Regions from separate parts of the Paenibacillus sp. FSL H8-0034 genome, predicted to be linked through region 2. Evidence: riboswitches for the same ligand, from Rfam matches in the RefSeq annotation. Region 2 holds a riboswitch; the other holds the start of a gene.

Region 1 (4,043 bases), 1.4 Mb from region 2:
TGAAGTGAGAAAAGCACGCCAATTGTGGCGCAAGGGTGAATGGAGCCAAGAGCAGTATGCTGGCTTTATCCGGGAACAAATCGATATCTGGATCAAGCTTCAAGAGGAAATTGGTCTGGATGTACTGGTGCACGGGGAGTTTGAACGAACGGATATGGTCGAGTTTTTCGGCGAAAAGCTTGCAGGCTTTGCATTTACACAAAACGGATGGGTCCAATCCTACGGTTCCCGTTGCGTTAAACCTCCGGTTATATTCGGGGATGTAGCGTTCACCGGTGAAATGACTGTGGAAGAAACCAAATATGCCCAGTCGCAAACCGCGCATCCAGTTAAAGGAATGCTGACCGGTCCTATTACGATCATGAATTGGTCATTTGTCCGTGAAGACATACCGCGTGAGCAAATTGCCTACCAATTGGCGTATGCGCTGAGACAAGAAGTGGAAGCACTTGAGCAGGCGGGCATTGGTATGATTCAGGTCGATGAGCCAGCAGTTCGCGAAGGGCTGCCGCTTAAGGAAGCTGAGCAAGCCAATTATCTGGAGTGGGCAGTCAAATCTTTCCGTATAGCCACCTGCACCGTACAGGAAACAACACAAATCCATACGCATATGTGCTATTGCGAGTTCCATGACATGATTGATTCGATAGAAGCGATGGATGCCGATGTTATTTCCATTGAAACATCCCGCAGCCACGGCGAACTGATTCACAGTTTCGAGCTGAACACTTACAAGCTTGGAATCGGCTTAGGTGTATACGATATCCACAGCCCACGTATTCCGAGTGTGGAGGAAATGACCAGCATGATCGAACGCGCTTTGCGGGTATTGGATCCTAAGCTGTTCTGGATTAATCCGGACTGCGGACTTAAAACCCGTGGACTTCAAGAGACGGTTGATTCCTTGCGAAACATGGTTGATGCGACGAAGATTGCCCGTACAAAACATTCCGCACTCGTGTAATTTTAGTATATAGATAGAATACAAGGTTATAGTGGTTACACAAACACGTACGCAGCAGGCTTTGACCGTGTGCGTACGTGCTATTAAGAACATGTCTACTAAGGAGAACAGGACTGTGGAACATTTACGCAAACAAGATCCCAAAATTGTTGAGGCTATGAATTTGGAGATTGGTCGTCAACGAGATAAAATTGAATTGATCGCTTCCGAGAACTTCGTGAGTGAGGCTGTCATACAGGCAATGGGTACCGTGCTGACGAACAAGTATGCGGAAGGCTATCCGGGTAAACGCTACTATGGTGGTTGTGAATACGTGGATATCGTTGAGGATATTGCGCGTGAGCGTGCTAAACAATTGTTTGGTGCTGATCATGCGAACGTACAGCCACATTCCGGTGCGCAAGCTAATATGGCGGTTTATTTGGCAGCCCTGAAGCCTGGCGACACGGTGCTGGGCATGAACCTTGCACATGGCGGCCACTTAACTCACGGTAGTCCTGTGAATGCTTCCGGTATTTTATATAACTTTGTTGCTTATGGTGTAAGAGAAGACGATGCGCGTATCGATTATAACGAGGTCCGCAAATTGGCATTCAAGGACAAGCCCCGCATGATCGTAGCCGGTGCCAGCGCCTATTCACGCATCATCGATTTTGAAGCGTTGGCTTCAATTGCCAATGATGTGGGCGCCTTATTGTTTGTTGATATGGCTCACATTGCAGGTCTTGTAGCAGCAGGCTTGCATCCGAGTCCGGTTCCACACGCGCATTTTGTCACAACGACTACCCATAAAACGCTTCGCGGACCTCGAGGCGGTATGATCCTGTGCCGTAAGCCATGGGCAGCAGCGATTGATAAAGCGGTATTTCCGGGTACCCAAGGTGGACCATTGATGCACATTATTGCGGCCAAAGCAGTTGCTTTTGGCGAAGCGCTTCAGCCAGAATTTAAAACCTACGCGCACAACGTTGTCAATAACGCTAAAACCTTATCCGAAGCCTTATTGGCTGAAGGTATTGATCTTGTATCCGGCGGTACCGACAACCATTTGATGCTGATCGACCTTCGCAGCCTTGGCATCACTGGTAAAGCTGCTGAGCATTTGTTGGATGAAGTAGGCGTAACGGTAAACAAAAATGCGATTCCATTTGACCCTGCTAAGCCCATGGTGACAAGTGGTGTTCGTATCGGCACACCTGCTGCTACCGCTCGTGGCATGAACCAAGAAGCTATGAAAGTAATTGCAAAAATCATCGCATTAACATTAAAAAACCAGTCCGACGAAGCTGTTCATGAAGAAGTACGCGGCATGGTGAAGGATTTAACTGCACAATTCCCGCTTTATCCGGGTTTAAGCTACTCATAGTTGTTTCTTGATTCATAGGGGCTGGCGCATATGCGCTGGCTCTTTTTCTTTGTGGAAACTACGCATATATCACAATTGACAATTACAATATATTGATATATATTTGTATAAATCGTTAATTAACAACTATATATTGTTATGACAGGTGCTTTTTTGTTTAAAGTGAACGAAAAGGCTTAAAAGGGAAGTCCGGTGAAAAACCGGTGCGGTCCCGCCACTGTAAGAGAGAAGTATCGATCTGGTTGGCCACTGATTTTGTATCATACAAAGTCGGGAAGGCGGATCGAATACGTTGATCCTCGAGCCAGGAGACCTGCCTGTTCATTGACACGATTCCTGCGGAGAACAGGTAAGGTGATCGCTTCGTCCGTGACGAGGTAGGCGAAAATTCGTCTGCTCGCTTTGGTGCATTCGGCCCTTATGGCTTCCGGATGTGCTTTTTTTATTGTTAACTTTAGAGCAATGAACGGAATGGGAGGACTAAATATGTTGATCGCCTACGACACCAAGACGGGAAATGTACGCCGTTTTGTTAAAAAATTGAATATGCCAGCGATTCAAATTGAGGATAAGATGGAGGACTTAAATGAGTCTTTCGTGTTAGTTACCTATACCACCGGATTCGGTCAGGTTCCTGAAAAAGTATCTTCTTTTCTGAAAAAAAACCATTCGCATTTAATGGGTGTATCTGCTAGCGGTAACCGAAACTGGGGTGAAGGCTTTGCACGCAGCGCCGATCATATCTCAGCGTTATACGGGGTACCTGTACTGGGGAAATTCGAGCTTTCAGGAACGAGTAAGGATGTAGAGAGGTTTATTCAGGAGGTGAGTTTGATTGCAGCACATTGAGTTGAACAATTTGCTTATGCAGCGAGACGCGGACGGTTTTTTTCAGCTGCATAAAGACAGGGAAGCCGTAGCGGCTTTCATGGAAGAAGTATACCAGAAGACCATCCAGTTCGCTGATACTTCGACCAAAGTTCGGTACATGATTGATAACGATTATTATGAAAATGTGTATGAACGCTACACTCACGATGAAGTCGATGAGATTTACCAAATCAGTCATAGCTTTCGTTTCGAGTTCCCGTCTTATATGGCGGCCTCCAAATTTTATACGGATTATGCGGTGAAAAGCAACGACCATTCCATTTACTTGGAGCATTATCCGGACAGAGTTGCAATTGTAGCTTTGTATCTGGCGGGCGGTGAGATGCAAATAGCAAGGGATTTGGCCACGTCCATGATGGAGCAGCGAATGCAGCCGGCGACTCCGACATTTCTGAATGCAGGGAAAAGCAGGCGCGGTGAAATGGTATCCTGCTTTCTGCTGGAAACCGATGATTCGCTCAACTCGATTAACTATGTACTCGGTACCTGCATGCAGCTTTCGAAAATTGGAGGTGGTGTAGCGGTCAATTTGTCCAAGCTTCGCGGTCGTGGTGAGCCGATTAAAGGTGTTGAGGGCGCGGCCAAAGGAATTATGCCGGTACTCAAGCTGATGGAGGATGCATTCTCCTACGCAGACCAGATGGGTCAACGCAGAGGTTCAGGAGCAGCCTATTATCATATTTTTGGATGGGATGTCATGGAGCTTTTAGATAGCAAGAAGATTAACGCGGATGAGAAAATGCGGCTCAAGACATTATCGATTGGTTTGATTGTGCCTGACAAGTTTTATCAGCTTGCTGAGGATAACAAGCCGTTGCATCT
Region 2 (4,043 bases):
AACGATTAAAATCGCCGTGTCGTTCAGCCTGCCGCGGAATCCGGACTGACCGCCTCGCGCTTTTTGGGCTGTATACATGTGCTGCGCCGTTTCTGACAGCAGGAAAAGAAAACGGTACATAATCAACATAATCTCCAATACCAATGTGGGCATTCGCAGCTTGTTCATCACCTGAAACAGCTCGGACATCGGCGTTGTCAGCATCACAAAGGTAAGACAGGAAAGACAAGCAACAACTCTTGCAAATAAGTAGCCAGCTTGATGCAAGCCTGCTTCCGTCATATAACATGTCCAATTCATAAATGTAAAAAGCACTTGATTCGTGCTGGCTGCCGCTACCGAATCCCTGGATTGTGTTCCGATCTCGATCATAAGGGCAGGCAGGCTGGTCACATAAAATAAACAAGGAAGCCCAATCAGCAGGATATAGGATTTAAAAGGAATTCGGGCATAAAAAACAGTCCATACGAGCATCCAGCCTGCAAGGCAGAGCTGTACAACAGGATGCGACAAGTATGCTGCTACGAACAGAACGGCCGCAAAACCGCATTTCCACGCAGGAGATACGGACCGCAGCCGATTTTTATAGGATAGTGTATCGATCAGCTTGATCATTGTTTAGTCGGCTTAACCGATTTACCCTTGAACCAGCCGATCGCATAGCCGATGAAGCCTGCACCAATTGCCGCCTGAAGCGCAAAGAGCATGCTTTCCGTTTCGGGAGGAGGCTCGACAAGCGATGAGAACCACGGCTTATAGCCAGGGTGAAGCTCTGCGATAATCTGTTCGGCAGCATCGTCCGCTCCGCCAAATTCACCATTCACCAGAATCAGCGGAAGAACCGCCAACAGCACTACAGCTGTCAGCATAAGTATATTTTTAGTGCGACTTGTCATGACTGCTTAACTCCTTTCATTTTGCGTTGAAGAATGGACAGCTCCTCAGAGCTATAGGCCTGCAGCCAGTTCCAGATCAATACCGTGAGCAAGCCTTCACTGATAGCCAGAGGAATTTGGGTGATCGCAAACACACCGCCGAACTTGATGAAAGAAGCCAGGAAGCCGCCATTTTCCGCAGGAAAAGCCAACGCCAATTGAATCGAGGTTACCACATAAGTGGACAGATCTGCACATGCAGCTGCCGAGAATATGGCCAGCTTTTGCTTGCCTGTTGTGTTCATCAGCCACTTATAAACGACATATCCTACCATAGGTCCTGCGACCGCCATGGAGAAGGCATTTGCTCCAAGTGTCGTCAAACCGCCGTGTGCCAGCAGCAGCGCTTGAAACAACAGTACGATAGATCCAAGCACACTCATCGGCAGAGGTCCGAACATCACGGCACCCAAGCCTGTCCCTGTTGGATGTGAGCTGCTTCCCGTTACCGAAGGGATCTTAAGAGCTGACAGCACGAAAGTAAAAGCGCCCGCCAGACCCAGCATAATCTTCAACTCTGGTGTTTCCTTGTTGATTTTGACCAAGGCACGTAATCCGAGTATGAAAAAGGGAATAAACACAACCCACCAGAACACAGCCCAGCCCAGTGGCAGGAACCCCTCCATAATGTGCATCGCGTAGGCAGATTGAGGCTCGTTAATAACAAAATACAGGGTAAAGGCCACAACCACCAATAAAGCTCGAAACATCTTTTTTGCTTTCATTCTCTAAATCCTCTCTTTCCCATAATAGGCGAAACAAAAAAACCAATCCTTTAGAATTGGTCATGGGTACATCACAATATAAAACAGGATCCTGCGGGATCGCCGTTTCATCGTTTGTACACCACTCCTTTCCGCGAAGGCTGTCGGGTGATTAAATTAGGTAGGTCTCCTGGCTTTCGGATCTTCGTTTTCTTCCGTCTTCCCCGATACATTACCGAGTGACCTGCATGAAAAAAAACTCCCCGAATACAGTGGCGGGACCGCTCGGGAGTTGCACCCGATTCCCTGTTACCCCTTATTGTCTAATGGGCACCTAATTCATGTATGCTTTTGATTTGCTGTTGAGTACCTTATATTCGATATCGACAACGATTTTCCTGTTTCGTAGCATAAATTTATAAAAACATAACACAATTTGACCGTACAAAACATCTGTAGTCGTGTCATTCATTAAATGATTGACATCGAGTGTAACCATTTGTAAAATTAAAAATGCCAAGTCAAGAGATCGGTTTAATCCGTTTCATGAGAAAGGAAGTTAGCAATTCATGTTTTTTTTGCGTTCGCTTATCATTTGCTGCTATCTTATGACCGCTTATTGGGCATCCATCCATTTTCCATCATTGAAGATGGTATTTTATCCAACGCTCGGCGCATTCAGCTTCTTGTTCATACACCGAATAGGCCAGCTCAAAGATGTTGTGCGCATCATTATCGGAGCTATCATTGCAGTATCGCTCGGAAGCTTCTTTTATACAATGGATACCGGGGCTGTCTCATTTTTTGCAACTGCAATTGTTACGATATCGTTGATCCAAGTATTCAAATGGAATGCAGCTCCCATATTAGCGGTTTCGTTCATTCCTTACTTCGCCCATCCGGACAGTCTATGGGCACTGCCCATAGCTGTGTTGGCTTCGCTGGCAGGTCTGCTCATCCCGCTCTGGCTGATTAGCCGATTGGAGCAGTTCACATGGCTTATCCGCTTTAATGAGGCTGCAGAGCAGCTTCGTCTTAAAGCTTTAACTATAGCCCGAATCCTTAAGGAACCACCGGCCACGGAGGTCATCCAGAAATCGAGAAACTAAAGCAGTACCATTTTCCAACAACTACTTACATCCTGTCCTGCTCGGATGAGCGGGATGGGATATTTGTGATGAAAGTACAAAAAGACCGACGGGTTTACCCACCGATCCCAATCCTTCTATTTTATTATTTTTATTATTGCTCACCCGCTGCAATTGCAGCAAGTCGCTCCTGAATCCGTTCTGTGCAAACACCGCCATGATACGTAATGACGGTCTCAATATCATAATCGAGCAGCTTGGCTACCGAGCTGAGTGCCTGCTCCATATTGGGTGTAAATGCTTTGTTAGGCGGCATCAGCACACCATCCTGTGAGGTCAAGGCATCACCCGATATCAAGGTTTTACTTGGCTTGTGATAAAGGCTGATATGATCCGGTGTATGGCCCGGGGTGAAAATTACTTGAATCCCCCCGCAATAAGGAAGCTCATCACCGTCCTGAAGCGTCACATCAACCTTGGAAGGCGGCACAAGGACACCTCTTTTTATGATCGGTACTTCCCCTAATAGGTAAGGCTTGGTCAATTCATGTGCGAGAACCTCAATCCGTCCCTCTGAAGCCGAGAGCAGCTCAGGAAGACTGCCGATATGATCCAAATCCTGATGAGTAATAATGATTTTTGTAAGCTTGTCAAAAGGAACCGCCTCCTGAGCAAGTGAAGCTCGAATCACCTCCAGCTGACCGGGGATTCCTGTATCCACAAGAATGCCATCGTTCTCATCCCATAGTAATGCAGCATGAACGACAAACGTATGTTCACCTGCTTTCATCGACCACTCTACAGCTTTAATTCCTGAGCCTGCTGCCATTTCCTGCACCTCCATCATCGTATTGATTCGAACAGCTTCTCCCATGGAGTACCATCGGCTGTCTACCTTGTTCCCATGGCTTTCGCGTGAGTACTGATTATTCAATGTTAACCTAGACCTGATGCGCAGGCAAATGTGCTGATTTCTCCAATGAATCAGAGATATCTATCAATCGCACGCCAACCTGCTATTTCATAGCATTCATAGGTTCTGTAACCTTAATATAGATGTCAGTAGATTGGCCGTTACATATTCTATTTAACTTTCATCTACTGTTAATAGAACTGAAGATTTCATTCGGTTTCAACGCAGAGTAAAGGAGGTGAGAATATGGCAATTATTAAACCCGTCTATACGGCAACCTCCACGGCTCCGATATCGAGCGGTGGCACCATCGATACAACTGTCAATCCCGTTGTCTCCCGTTTCTTTGCGGCAATTGATGACGGAATGATAGGTGCTACAGAAATTACAATTCCCGCAGCCA

What was found. Region 2 has a riboswitch for cobalamin ahead of NST47_RS12645 (energy-coupling factor ABC transporter permease). Riboswitches for the same ligand answer to the same signal wherever they lie in the genome.
Region 1: it holds a riboswitch for cobalamin, as region 2 does, so the genes downstream of both, nrdI (class Ib ribonucleoside-diphosphate reductase assembly flavoprotein NrdI) here and NST47_RS12645 (energy-coupling factor ABC transporter permease) in region 2, are expected to answer to the same signal.

The regions. Positions count from the first base shown of each region.
Region 1 is NZ_JBBOBS010000001.1:4,178,635-4,182,677, forward strand. Features, by position in the region: gene metE (5-methyltetrahydropteroyltriglutamate--homocysteine S-methyltransferase) at 1-964, shown strand, start outside; gene glyA (serine hydroxymethyltransferase) at 1,080-2,330, shown strand; cobalamin riboswitch at 2,457-2,665, shown strand; gene nrdI (class Ib ribonucleoside-diphosphate reductase assembly flavoprotein NrdI) at 2,817-3,179, shown strand; gene nrdE (class 1b ribonucleoside-diphosphate reductase subunit alpha) at 3,166-4,043, shown strand, end outside.
Region 2 is NZ_JBBOBS010000001.1:2,821,222-2,825,264, reverse strand. Features, by position in the region: gene cbiQ (cobalt ECF transporter T component CbiQ) at 1-615, opposite strand, end outside; gene NST47_RS12650 (energy-coupling factor ABC transporter substrate-binding protein) at 612-896, opposite strand; gene NST47_RS12645 (energy-coupling factor ABC transporter permease) at 893-1,660, opposite strand; cobalamin riboswitch at 1,803-1,992, opposite strand; gene NST47_RS12640 (hypothetical protein) at 2,209-2,748, shown strand; gene NST47_RS12635 (MBL fold metallo-hydrolase) at 2,882-3,601, opposite strand; gene NST47_RS12630 (DUF4183 domain-containing protein) at 3,887-4,043, shown strand, end outside.